Regions from separate parts of the [Pantoea] beijingensis genome, predicted to be linked through region 1. Evidence: predicted binding sites of a transcription regulator. Region 1 holds the regulator's gene; each other region holds the start of a gene.

Region 1 (3,443 bases):
TGAAATGCACGCGTCAGTCGCTTATGACTGCTGTGGCGGTTTGCCGCCAGCATATGCATCTGCTGATAGCAGATGGTGATCAGGTCCACCGCTCTCTGCTGTCGTACTAACAGAGGTGGTAGTGCTTTTTCAGGGTCGGTGAGCTGTGTTAGCAAGCTATATTTTGCTTCACAGTAGTCGGCCAGTTCACGATAGAGCAGGCTGATCGTTTCGCGCATTGGTTGCTCTTTCCACAGCCAAAACCAGAACCAGTTAAATGCGCCATACCAGATTGTACCGAGTATATAGAGCAGGGGAGGCTCCCATACCGCCATGTGGCCAATAAGGCTGAGCGTAAAAATTCCGGCAATCAAGGACGCGGGGAGAAGCCGTGCATGTAACGGGCTAATTTCTCCGGTCACACCCAGCAGCATGGCCATAGCAAACAGGATTGCAGGCAAAGGGAGCTGGTGTTGCGTCATCCACTGGATCAGAAAACTACTGAGAGCAAATAAGCCACCGCCGATAATCAGCCGCTTAAAAAAGCGTTTGTGTGGCGTATCGAGCCCGGCAATATTGCAGCAGGCGGGGACTAACGAGAAGAGCAGTCCTTTTTGGAGATCGCCAAGCAGCCAGCCAATGGCCACCGGTAAACACAGCACTAGCGTCTGGCGCAGCGCATAGTTTATTTCAGGGTGATAAATGATTCTCCGCCACATCAGGTTATCGCAATATAAAAAAACGGCGTGATAGCAACATCACGCCGTGGGTCGGGATGAATTAACGTGTGCCGTATACAACAATCGTTTTGCCGTGTGCGGAAATCAGGTTTTGATCTTCCAGCATTTTCAGGATACGGCCGACGGTTTCACGCGAGCAGCCGACGATTTGACCAATCTCCTGACGGGTGATTTTGATCTGCATACCGTCTGGATGCGTCATGGCATCCGGTTGTTTAGCCAGATTGAGCAGCGTTTGCGCAATACGCCCCGTCACGTCAAGGAAAGCTAAATTACCTACTTTTTCTGAGGTGACCTGCAGGCGACGCGCCATTTGGGAAGAGAGACGCATCAGAATATCAGGATTGACCTGAATCAGCTGACGGAATTTTTTGTAAGAAATTTCAGCCACTTCACAGGCTGTTTTGGCCCGAACCCAAGCACTACGTTCCTGGCCTTCTTCAAAGAGGCCAAGCTCGCCAATGAAATCGCCCTGGTTGAGATAAGAGAGGATCATCTCTTTGCCTTCTTCATCCTTAATCAGCACTGCTACAGAGCCCTTCACGATGTAGTAGAGCGTTTCCGCCTTTTCACCTTGGTGAATCAGCGTACTTTTGGATGGATACTTGTGAATATGGCAATGTGACAGGAACCATTCGAGAGTCGGGTCTGTTTGCGGTTTGCCGAGAACCATTCGCTGTTATCCTCTATTGTAATCGTGCCCTAAATACAGGGAGGGTATTCCCTGCCAGGCGTTGAAATATTCAAGCGTTTTCCTATCAGGAATTTTATCCGGGCATCTGCTCATTATGTTGTCCCACTTTCGCCGGACTGATTACCCGTCATACTTCGGACTGCAAGTTTTTGGCTGCGTTGTCTTACATGTGGGTATACCCGCTTACCACCATCCTGCTACCCGTGCTCTTCAGGGTATATATGAGTTGGCAAAATATTACAACTTCGTTTGTAGCACAGCTTTCGCTAAGTGTCTCCTGTTGTCTCGCTTCAGCATGAAGTGAATTGCATAGCGTTGCCGTTTTTTCTTGTAAAGCGTAGTCTGAAGTCAACCGGACGAATCAGGAGATGAATGTTATGCAGGCGCGTGTAAAGTGGGTAGAAGGGCTGACTTTTTTAGGTGAATCTGCATCCGGGCATCAGGTGCTGATGGATGGTAATTCCGGTGATAAAGCGCCCAGTCCGATGGAGATGGTATTAATGGCCGCGGGGGGATGCAGTGCAATTGACGTGGTTTCCATCCTGCAAAAAGGGCGCCACGACGTGGCTGACTGTGAAGTGAAATTGACGTCCGAGCGGCGCGAAGAGGCACCGCGTCTTTTTACCCACATTAATGTGCATTTTATCGTTAGTGGCGCCGGATTGAATGATAAAGCGGTGGCACGCGCGGTCGACCTGTCGATAGAAAAATATTGCTCGGTGTCGCTGATGCTGGGTAAAGGTGTAGAGATCACGCACAGCTATGAAGTCATCGAACTGTAATATAGCCCGCAGGGCGGATTGCGATCCGCCACTGCAGTGTTCCTGCCAGCCTTGGCTGGCTTGACGAGTTACTCAATTTTTTTCCCTTCAATCAGACGCTTAACCAGCGGCCCCATGATCAATTCCATCGCCAGCCCCATCTTGCCTCCCGGTACCACCAGAGTATTAATATGGGAAATGAACGATCCCTGGATCATCGCCAGCAGGTAAGGGAAATCAATGTCCTCCAGCCCACGGAAATGGATCACCACAAAGCTTTCATCCAACGAGGGAATATCTCGTGCGGCGAAGGGATTTGAGGTATCGACGGTCGGCACGCGCTGGAAGTTAATGTGGGTTCGTGAAAACTGCGGCGTGATGTAATTGATATAATCTTCCATGGATCGTACGACAGAATCCATTACTGCCTCACGCGAATGACCGCGCTCGCTGGTGTCGCGAACCAGTTTCTGGATCCATTCCAGGTTAACGATCGGCACTACGCCCACCAGCAGATCGACTTTCTCCGCCACATTGTGCTGCTGGGTTACCACGCCACCGTGCAGCCCTTCATAGAACAGCACATCAGTGGGTTCCGGTAGCGGTTGCCACGGCGTAAAGGTGCCAGGCACTTGATTCCACGGCACGGCTTCATCGTACGTGTGCAAATATTTACGTGAGTTACCGCGACCACTGCGGCCATATTCGCTAAAGGTTTCTTCCAGTAGCCCGAAGTCGTTTGCTTCCGGTCCGAAATAGCTAATATGGCGCCCTAAATCACGAGCTTTACGGATTGCCAGATCCATTTCCGGACGGGTATAGCGATGAAAGCTATCACCTTCCAGTTCGGCTGCATGCAAATTAAGCTGCTGGAAGATTTTGCGGAAGGCGAGGCTGGTCGTCGTGGTTCCTGCGCCGCTTGAACCCGTGACCGCAATAACCGGGTGTCTGGATGACATAATAGAACTCCCTGAGAAAATTCGGGCGAAGTGCATTGTTATCACGTTTAGCGCAGCAAAGTCATCTCCGTCGCTTTTTGATGCAAAAAAAGCAACACAGTGCGGCAATTTTGTTGCTTTCATCAGCGCGTTAAATTGGCGAAACTGAGATAAATATTGCAGGAGGTTGCCAATGAATATGCCCTCATCCCGCTGGTGGTGGGATCTCTCGACGCGTGAGTTTAGCGAACTTGAAATGGAAAAGGTGGTGGTGATATTACCTATTGGCGCAGTGGAACAGCACGGCCCACACCTGCCCGTACGCGTAGAT
Region 2 (3,443 bases), 1.4 Mb from region 1:
GCGCTTGCGCTGAGCCTGGGAATGGCGATGAGTTCCGTGAGTGCCGTGGCTGCTGAAACAGCTTCTTCCTCAAACCAGCAGTTGCCAAGCCTGGCACCGATGCTGGAGAACGTTATGCCATCTGTTGTCAGCATTAACGTAGAGGGCAGTACGACAGTCAAAACATCGCGTGTACCGCAGCAATTCCAACAATTTTTTGGGGATAATTCTCCTTTCTGCCAGGAGGGATCACCTTTCCAGAGTTCCCCTTTATGTCAGGGTGGAGCTGGACAGGGCGGTGGTGATGATAGCCAGCAGCAAAAATTCCGTGCGCTGGGCTCGGGGGTGGTCATTGATGCTGCTAAAGGCTATGTCGTGACCAATAACCATGTGGTGGATAATGCGACTAAAATCCAGGTGCAGGTCAGCGACGGCAGCAAATATGAGGCGAAAGTAATCGGTAAAGATCCTCGCTCTGATATTGCCTTGATCCAGTTGCAGGATTTTAAAAACCTCACGGCAATTAAGATTGCGGACTCTGACGATCTCCGCGTCGGCGATTATACCGTAGCGATCGGCAACCCCTATGGGCTGGGAGAAACGGTGACGTCCGGGATTGTATCTGCTTTAGGCCGCAGTGGGCTAAACGTCGAAAATTATGAAAACTTTATACAGACTGATGCGGCGATTAACCGGGGGAATTCCGGCGGCGCGTTGGTTAACCTTAATGGTGAGCTGATCGGTATTAATACGGCCATTCTTGCACCGGACGGTGGCAATATTGGTATCGGATTTGCGATCCCAAGTAATATGGTAAAAAACCTGACCGGGCAAATGGTGGAATATGGCCAGGTCAAGCGCGGTGAACTGGGTATTATGGGGACCGAGCTGAACTCAGAGCTGGCCAAAGCGATGAAGGTTGATGCACAGCGTGGAGCGTTTGTAAGCCAGGTTCAACCACAGTCTTCTGCAGCGAAGGCCGGTATCAAAGCGGGCGATGTGATCGTTTCGCTTAATAACAAACCGATTTCCAGTTTTTCAGCGTTGAGGGCTCAGATTGGGACGCTACCTGTTGGCACGAAAATGGCGTTGGGCCTTATCCGTGATGGTAAACCGCTGACGGTGAACGTTGAACTGCAGCAAAGTGCACAGGGAAAGGTTGATTCTGGTGCTATCTATACCGGTATTGAAGGGGCCGATCTCAGCAATGTGGTGGCTAGCGGTCAGAAAGGTGTGAAGGTTGATAGCGTTAAACCTAACACGGCTGCAGCGCGTATTGGTCTGAAGAAAGATGACGTGATCCTTGGCGTCAATCAGCAGCCAGTTGCTAACCTGGGAGAGCTGCGTAAGATTCTGGATACGAAGCCTTCGGTATTGGCACTGAATATCCAGCGTGGTGATAGCTCAATTTATCTGGTTATGCAGTAATATGCTTCTCCGTGCCGGGTTCATTCCCGGCACGTTTCCTGCGTTTCAATCTCGTCTTCTCCTGAGGCCTTAAGAGCGTGTTACGGCCCTGATTATTCAGGCGTTCAATCTTGCGCTTTGCGGTATTCAAAACCTTCATCTATCACTGGGAAATTTGTGATTTTCCCCGCATTTTCACGAGTAGATATCGCGTGTTGTGCATTTGCACATGCCCAGAGGCATTCACGGGCGTATGCTGATGAGTCCGCTGTTTTGCAGGAGTAACTGATGCCCAACTATCATCTGAACACCCGTCTTGCTCAGGACATTGTTGCGCGCACCATGAAAATTATCGACAGCAATGTCAATGTGATGGATGCGCGAGGTCGTATTGTAGGCAGCGGCGACCGCGAACGTATCGGTGAATTGCACGAAGGTGCGTTACTGGTTTTATCACAGGCGCGCGTAGTGGATATTGATGATGCGGTGGCGAAGCATCTGCATGGCGTACGTCCTGGGGTAAACCTGCCGTTGCGAATCGACGGCGAAATTGTCGGGGTGATTGGCCTAACGGGGGATCCCCTGTCATTGCGACATTATGGCGAGCTGGTCTGTATGACTGCTGAGATGATGTTAGAGCAGGCGCGATTACTCCACATGCTGGCACAGGACAGTCGCTTACGTGAAGAGCTGGTATTGAACTTAATTCGTAGCGAAATACTATCTCCCGCGCTAACTGAATGGGCACAGCGATTGGGGATCGATCTCAACCAACCGCGTGTCGTTGCCGTTGTCGAAGTGGATAGCGGACAGTTAGGCGTGGAGAGCGCAATGTCTGAGCTACAGCAGCTACAAACACTACTGACCACTCCAGAGCGGGATAATCTGATCGCGATTGTCTCTTTAACTGAAATGGTGGTACTGAAGCCTGCGCTTAATACTCACGGGCGCTACGATCGTGACGATCATCAGCGCCGCGTTGAGCAACTGCTTTCACGGATGAAAGAGAGTGGTCATTTACGCATGCGTATCGCCTTGGGTAACTTTTTTACCGGACCGGGAAGTATTGCGCGTTCTTATCGTACCGCGCATACCACGATGGCGGTGGGAAAACAGCGTATGCCCGAGCAGCGTAGCTATTTTTATCAGGATCTGGTGCTGCCGGTACTGCTGGATAGCTTACGCGGCGGCTGGCAGGCGAATGAATTATCACGTCCGCTCGCTAAATTGAAATCGATGGACGGCAATGGCCTACTGCGACGTACGCTAATTGCGTGGTTCAGCCACAATGTGCAACCATCAGCCACTGCAAAGGCGTTATTTATTCATCGTAATACGCTGGAATATCGGCTGAATAAAATCTCGGAGCTGACGGGGCTTAATTTGGGTAATTTTGACGACAGACTGTTGTTGTATGTAGCACTGCAGCTTGATGACCAACCCTGATCCCCTTCATCTTTCAACGCGTGGCGGTGTTGGCTGCGCTCAGCCCCCCGAATCACTTACCGGCGTAAGCTCATCGGGCTGGCTTCGGCTTGCCGCCTTGCCACACGCTGAAATCTTTCGGGTATCCCTTCATCTCACAACGCGTGGCGGTGTTGGCTGCGCTCAGCCCCCCCGAATCACTTACCGGCGTAAGCTCATCGGGCTGGCTTCGGCTTGTCGCCTTGCCACAGGCTGAAATCTTTCGGGTATCCCTTCATCTCACGATGCGTGGCGGTGTTGGCTGCGCTCATCCCCCCGAATCACTTACCGGCGTAAGCTCATCGGGCTGGCTTCGGCTTGCCGCCTTGCCACACGCTGAAATCTTTAGGGTATCCCTTCATCTCACGATGCGTGGCGGTGTTGGCTGCGCTCAGCCCCCGAATTACTTACCGGCGTAAGCTCATCGGGCTGGCTTCGGCTTGCCGCCTTGCCACACGCTGAAATCTTTCGGGTATCCCTTCATCTCACGATGCGTGGCGGTGTTGGCTGCGCTCAGCCCCCCGAATCACTTACCGGCGTAAGCTCATCGGGCTGGCTTCATTTGTCAGGAATAAAGGCGTATTAACGGCCGT
Region 3 (3,443 bases), 1.2 Mb from region 1:
TATTTGTGGGCAGGCAGGCTATGCGCGACGGGTTATTACTCGCTACACCACCAACAAACTCTTCTTTGATCCCCTGCGTTTTGTTCGTGGAGGTCATTTGATCGATCTCGACTGGTTGGTCGATATCACATCAAAAGAGCTTCCACTGGCGATGACGATGGCAGAAAAACACTTTCTTGCCGGTAAAGAGTTCTATATGTGCGCCTGCCGTAGCGATGATTATTCACCGGGTTATTTCGCTCCCACGGCAGAGAACTGGCTGAATATTATTAAAGCCTCCAGCGCGATCCCCGGTTTTTATCGACCCGGTGTAGAACTTAACGGCATTAGCTATCTTGATGGCGGCATTACAGATGCGATACCGGTACGTGAAGCGGCGCGGCGCGGTGCGGACACTATTGTGGTCATTCGCACAGTGCCTTCACAGATGTATTACACGCCTCAATGGCTGAAACGTATGGAGCGCTGGCTGAGTGACAGTTCACTACAGCCGATGGTTAACGTGCTGCAGTTGCATGAAAAAAGTTACCACCAGATCCAGCAATTTATTGAACAGCCGCCAGGCAAGTTACGTATTCTTGAGATTTTCCCACCGAAGCCGTTGGCCAGCAGCGCCCTTGGTAGTCGCGTGGTTTCACTAAATCATGATTACCATTTGGGACGCCGTTGTGGGCGCTACTTTCTGGCGACGCTCGGTCAATGGCTGGATGATGGTGCGGCGGTCGAGCGCCATCCCGTGATGACGCCCCCCGATAGGGCCGCAAATGACCCCCTTCAGCCGGATGAACCCGTCGCGGGAAATGATGCAGATTATGATACGGATTCTTTGGCATGAATTTTATTGATACGCACTGTCACTTTGATTTTCCCCCTTTTCGGGGGCAAGAATGCGAAAGCCTTCAACAGGCCGCCGACGCTGGCGTGGAGAAAATTATTGTTCCGGCCACGGAAGCTGCGCGTTTCCATACGGTACTGTCGCTGGCGGATAACTATCCACCGCTTTATGCCGCGCTGGGCTTGCATCCGATCATGATTGCTACTCACCAGGAATCCGATCTGGCCACGCTAGAGCAACATCTGAAACAGAGGACGGGAAAGCTGGTCGCAATTGGCGAAATCGGGCTTGATCTTTATATGGAAAACCCGCTTTTCACAAAACAACAGACATTACTGGACGCTCAGTTAATGCTGGCGCGTGATTATCAACTGCCGGTGATCCTTCATTCACGTCGTACCCATGACAAATTAGTGATGCATCTTCGCCGTATCCGCGTGCCACGTGGTGGTGTTGTTCATGGCTTTGCCGGAAGCCTCCAGCAAGCGCAGGCTTTTGTTAAAGCCGGCTATGCAATTGGTGTTGGCGGTACGATTACTTACCCCCGGGCCAGCAAAACACGCGAAACGATTGCGCGTTTACCCCTGGCATCATTGCTGCTGGAAACCGATGCGCCCGATATGCCATTAAACGGATTTCAGGGACAGCCCAATCGTCCTGAACGTGTTAAGCAAATCTGGCAAGCTCTGTGTGAATTACGCCAGGAAGCACCGGAAATCATTGCCGAAGCCTTGCGAAAAAACTCACAAGCAATGTTTGATTTATAACATTTGGAATGTATTTTTCTCCATCAGCCTGCGGAATTCCACGTGTTCCCTTCTGTACTACCCTTTATTGCTGTCATTTTTACTCATAAGTGTTAAAATAATAACATTCAAGGGTTGTGCGAGAAATTGACGTCCGCGCGATAACCTGAAGAGGATATGGCTTATATACGTGACATGTGTCACATATATATTGATATGAAGGTGGCGCTATCTTATTTAAATGTGATTCTAAGCACATTAATAATCGCATGCCGCCTGTTAGAATCTTAACATCAATGCGGGCCTCTGCCGCTTATCGCAGTGAAATGGATTTTAACCCTCTTCATGGAACCAAGACCTCATGGCAAGTATCCGAGTGTCGGGACTTGCTGAATCTGTTTACTGGAGAGCATTATGACTGATGTAACCGCTGCGGCGCTGCGTGCGCTAAAACTGATGGACCTGACCACGCTTAATGATGATGACACTGCGGAGAAAGTGATTGCGCTCTGTCATCAGGCCAAATCGCCCGCCGGGAGTACGGCCGCTATCTGTATTTACCCGCGTTTCATCCCCATTGCTCGTAAGACGTTAGCAGAGCAGGGCACGCCGGACATCCGTATTGCGACAGTGACCAATTTTCCTCACGGCAACGATGATATTGATATTGCCGTGGCCGAAACCCGTGCGGCGATCGCCTATGGCGCGGATGAGGTCGATGTCGTGTTTCCTTACCGCACCCTTATTGCTGGCGATACGCAGACTGGCTTTGTGCTGGTTAAGGCGTGTAAAGCGGCCTGTGCCGAAGCCAATGTCCTGCTAAAAGTGATTATTGAAACTGGCGAGCTGCAAAAGGCTGAGTTGATTCGTCAGGCTTCTGAGATCGCTATTGATGCGGGCGCTGATTTTATCAAAACCTCCACGGGTAAAGTGTCGGTAAACGCTACGCCGGAAGTTGCTGAGATCATGATGCGCGTTATTCGTGACAAGGGCGTGAAGGCCAATGTTGGCTTTAAACCTGCAGGCGGCGTACGCACTGCTGAAGATGCGGCGATCTACCTGAAATTGGCAGACGATATACTTGGTAGCGACTGGGCGGATGCTCGTCATTTTCGCTTTGGCGCATCAAGCCTGCTCGCCAGTCTGCTGAGCGCAGCGGGTTATCATGGTGCGACCAGCGACAGCCAGTACTGATAAGCTGCAACCTGATCGAACTTGCCAGCGATTGCACAGTCGTATTTCCACTGTAAACAGGGGGTTACCTTGTTTTTGCCACAAGAAATTATTCGTAAGAAACGTGATGGTCTGACGCTGAATGAAGATGAAATCCGCTTCTTTATTAATGGCGTACGCGACAATAGTGTTTCAGAAGGCCAAATTGCCGCGTTGGCAATGACCATCTATTTTCACGACATGTCGCTACCAGAACGTGTGGCATTGACCATGGCGATGCGCGATTCAGGTTCAGTGCTGAGCTGGCAAACGCTCAATCTTAACGGGCCCGTTGTTGATAAACATTCCACCGGTGGCGTAGGCGATGTGACATCGTTAATGCTGGGGCCGATGGTAGCGGCCTGCGGCGGTTATGTGCCGATGATTTCGGGCCGTGGCTTGGGGCATACGGGAGGGACCCTCGATAAATTAGAATCCATTCCCGGCTTCGATATTTTTCCCGATAACGATGCGTTCCGTCGTATGATCAAAGAGATCGGTGTCGCCATTATTGGGCAAACGAACTCTCTGGCACCGGCCGATAAGCGTTTTTATGCCACGCGCGATATTACCGCCACCGTTGATTCGATCCCGCTGATTACCGCTTCGATCCTCGCTAAAAAACTGGCTGAAGGGCTGGATGCATTGGT
Region 4 (3,443 bases), 260 kb from region 1:
TAAATATCCATCTCAATTTCTCTTCGCTGAAAATATTGCACAACGAATTACCCAGACGCTTGCAGGGAAAAATTAAGACGGGGGAATCTGTAGGTACAGACTTAAATGGTAAGCTATTGTTTAATTAGTATTTTTTCATAAGCAGATGAGAAGCAAAATCAATACACCCGCAGCAGGAAGTATACCCGAAAAATAGCCTCATAATTTTTAGTGATAATCGGTAAGTGTTTTTAGCGCTCCTTTTACTTACTTTGTCCTTGTGGATTTTCAAAAGCGGTGAAATTTGACATAAATCAAAGAAAGAAACATCAGCAGTGGCATTTTTATAAAAAGTATGAGTCAAGAAATAAAAACACCTCTGTCATTTGTGGCATACAGACTCACTTACTGAGTAATATCGGAACGCTCACACAACCCCATGAGACACCTGCAACGTGAAATATGACGAGTATAAGCCAATGCAATAGACTATCCTGTAGCGGCAGCTAACGGTGCTGTTGATAAGCTTTTTCAGGTGGTTAGGCCTTCTCAATGACAGGAGTTTATTTATGGCGGCAGGAATCTCCCGCGTATGGACACGTTTGTGGGTGCCATTGACGGCACTATTGCTGGTTTTCCAGCTTACCGGCTGTGGTGATAAAGAGCCGGATCAGCGTAAAGCCTTTATTGATTTTCTGCAGAATACCGTGATGCGCAGCGGCGAACATTTACCCAGCCTCAGCGAAGATCAGAAGCAGAAATTTGGCAATTACGTCAGTGATTATGCAATCCTGTATGGATTCTCACAGCAGGCTAACAAAGCCGTTGAGGCCGGATTAAAACCGGTTGTTGATGAGCTTAACGCAATCCGTATGCCACAGGATTATCTGTCGCATCGTGATAGCCTGCGTCAGGCCAGTGGTTCATTGAACGTACTGGCGCAGCAAATTCAAAGCGCCAAAAGTCAGGCAGATACCAGTAAAGCTGCGCTTAAACAGCCGGAAGATCTACAATCGGTCTATAACAACGTTTATACGCGCGTGGTAACGCAACCTGCAGATGCACTGACACCCCTACTTCCAGCGCTGCAATCGCTGAGTCAGGATGTTATCCAGGCCGGTGATTATCTACAGCAACAGGGATCGAATGTCAGTTTTAACAATGGCGGCATTCAATTCCAGACGCGCGATCAGGTCGCTCAGTACAATACGATTATGAGCAATCTTTCGACAAAGGGTGATGCATTGGCTCAGGCGCAACGCGCACTGCAAAACGGTTTTTAAACTTTCCATCGTAACGTCATCCGCCGCCATGTTGACCACTGATAACGGCGGCGGTTGAGCGTACGCACTTCCGACCGATAAACGCGTTATTTTCGCGAACGATCACAGAGCCGAACGTCATCGGCTCTTATTCATTCTGCGTGGTTTTTGCTACAAAGCGCGTAAGAAAATTACAGTGCATCATTTCACGACGTCCCCAAATCGGCAATTTGTGATTCGCCGCATTTTCAACCAAAAATATTTTGTGACACACATCACATTTCAATAACAAAAAGGAAAGATGAAAAGGTGACTAACATCACATTTAGGCCTTGTTTAAGCGCAAATAATAATCAGCGTCGTTTTTTTACACTATTTTTATGTGATCAATGTCACTAAATACCCCCCATAGTGCCACGCAATAGTGTGATATGAATCACACTAAACCACCTCACTACGCAGCGTCATATTGGCATGCTAAAGTCCGCGTACAACAGTCATATCGACGGCTCCCCGCCGTGACATCGCAAACAAAAATCAACGCGCTCTCTTATTTGTCAGCGCGTAACAATAAGGGGTGTGTTTTATGTCTTCATCAGTGAAGGTCAAAGTTCAGAGCTTTGGTCGCTTTCTGAGCAACATGGTGATGCCAAATATCGGGGCGTTTATCGCCTGGGGTATCATCACAGCACTGTTCATTCCAACCGGTTGGCTGCCAAACGAAAGTATGGCAAAACTGGTTGGTCCAATGATTACCTACCTGCTACCGTTACTGATTGGTTTTACCGGTGGCCGTTTAGTCGGTGGCGATCGTGGCGGCGTAGTGGGTGCCATCACCACGATGGGGGTTATCGTGGGTGCCGACATGCCGATGTTCCTTGGCTCCATGATTGCCGGGCCATTAGGCGGCTGGGCCATCAAGTCTTTTGACCGTGTGGTTGACGGTAAAATCAAAAGCGGCTTTGAGATGCTGGTTAACAACTTCTCTGCCGGAATCATCGGTATGTTGTTGGCTATCCTCGCCTTCCTTGCCATTGGTCCATTAGTTGAAGGGTTATCACACCTGCTCGCTGCTGGCGTGAACCTGATGGTGCAGAACAATCTGTTACCGCTAACGTCAATCTTTGTCGAACCGGCAAAAATCCTGTTCCTCAATAACGCGATAAACCACGGTATCTTCTCTCCGCTGGGCATTCAACAGGCGAGTGAAGCCGGTAAGTCGATCTTCTTCCTGATCGAAGCTAACCCAGGTCCAGGTTTAGGCGTGCTGATCGCGTATATGATCTTTGGTCGCGGTAATGCGAAGCAATCTGCGGGTGGCGCTGCCATTATTCACTTCCTGGGCGGCATCCACGAGATTTACTTCCCCTATGTTCTGATGAGCCCACGTCTGATTATTGCGGTAATTTTAGGTGGTATGACCGGCGTCTTTACCCTGACGCTGTTAAACGGCGGCCTGGTTTCTCCGGCCTCGCCAGGCTCTATCCTGGCGGTGCTGGCCATGACGCCAAAAGGGGCTTACTTCGCTAACATTGCCGCTATCGTCGCTGCCTTTGCCGTCTCCTTTGTCATCTCCTGTATCCTGCTGAAAACCAGCAAGGTCAAAGATGAGGATGATATTGAAGCAGCAACCCGCCGCATGCAGGATATGAAAGCAACCGCAAAAGGTCAGAGCCCTGTGGCAGGCCAAACGGCTGACGGCCTGAACAGCGATCTGAGCCACGTACGTAAAATCATTGTGGCCTGTGATGCCGGGATGGGTTCCAGTGCCATGGGTGCTGGCGTGCTGCGTAAAAAAGTCAACGATGCTGGCCTTAGCAATATTTCCGTCACCAACTCTGCGATCAACAGCTTACCCGGTGACGTTGACCTGGTGATTACACACCGTGACCTTACTGAACGTGCGATGCGTCAAGCACCACACGCACAGCATATTTCGCTGAGCAATTTTCTGGATAGCGGACTTTACACCGACCTCACTGCGCGTCTGGTAGAAGCCAACCGCAGCGCAGATAATCGTCAGAAAGTTGACGCTGCACTGGGTGACAGTTTTGATGACGGCCAGGATCACCTGTTTAAATTAACGGCAAGCAATATTTTCCTTGGCCAACACGCCACCGAAAAGGAGCAGGCCATCCGCTTCGCCGGTGAGCAACTGGTTAAGGGCGGTTACGTTGAGCCGGAATATGTTGAAGCCATGCT

What was found. Region 1 encodes CRP, which controls carbon source genes, mostly activating them, when cyclic AMP is high. Its sites were predicted from a motif close to ATGTGANNNNNNTCACAT; they were not measured.
Region 2: the regulator CRP is predicted to act here: its motif matches at 1,562-1,579, upstream of J1C60_RS14235 (CdaR family transcriptional regulator).
Region 3: the regulator CRP is predicted to act here: its motif matches at 1,823-1,840, upstream of deoC (deoxyribose-phosphate aldolase).
Region 4: the regulator CRP is predicted to act here: its motif matches at 1,622-1,639, upstream of J1C60_RS00475 (PTS mannitol transporter subunit IICBA).

The regions. Positions count from the first base shown of each region.
Region 1 covers NZ_CP071409.1:368,194-371,636, forward strand. Annotated here, with positions in the region: gene J1C60_RS01560 (YccS/YhfK family putative transporter) at 1-698, opposite strand, end outside; gene crp (cAMP-activated global transcriptional regulator CRP) at 760-1,392, opposite strand; gene J1C60_RS01570 (OsmC family protein) at 1,791-2,195, shown strand; gene J1C60_RS01575 (phosphoribulokinase) at 2,264-3,133, opposite strand; gene J1C60_RS01580 (creatininase family protein) at 3,306-3,443, shown strand, end outside.
Region 2 covers NZ_CP071409.1:3,120,868-3,124,310, reverse strand. Annotated here, with positions in the region: gene degP (serine endoprotease DegP) at 1-1,407, shown strand, start outside; gene J1C60_RS14235 (CdaR family transcriptional regulator) at 1,675-2,832, shown strand; gene J1C60_RS14230 (DUF3461 family protein) at 3,433-3,443, opposite strand, start outside.
Region 3 covers NZ_CP071409.1:3,325,031-3,328,473, reverse strand. Annotated here, with positions in the region: gene J1C60_RS15035 (patatin-like phospholipase family protein) at 1-835, shown strand, start outside; gene J1C60_RS15030 (TatD family hydrolase) at 832-1,602, shown strand; gene deoC (deoxyribose-phosphate aldolase) at 1,996-2,775, shown strand; gene deoA (thymidine phosphorylase) at 2,845-3,443, shown strand, end outside.
Region 4 covers NZ_CP071409.1:103,393-106,835, reverse strand. Annotated here, with positions in the region: gene J1C60_RS00480 (DUF3053 domain-containing protein) at 549-1,262, shown strand; gene J1C60_RS00475 (PTS mannitol transporter subunit IICBA) at 1,828-3,443, shown strand, end outside.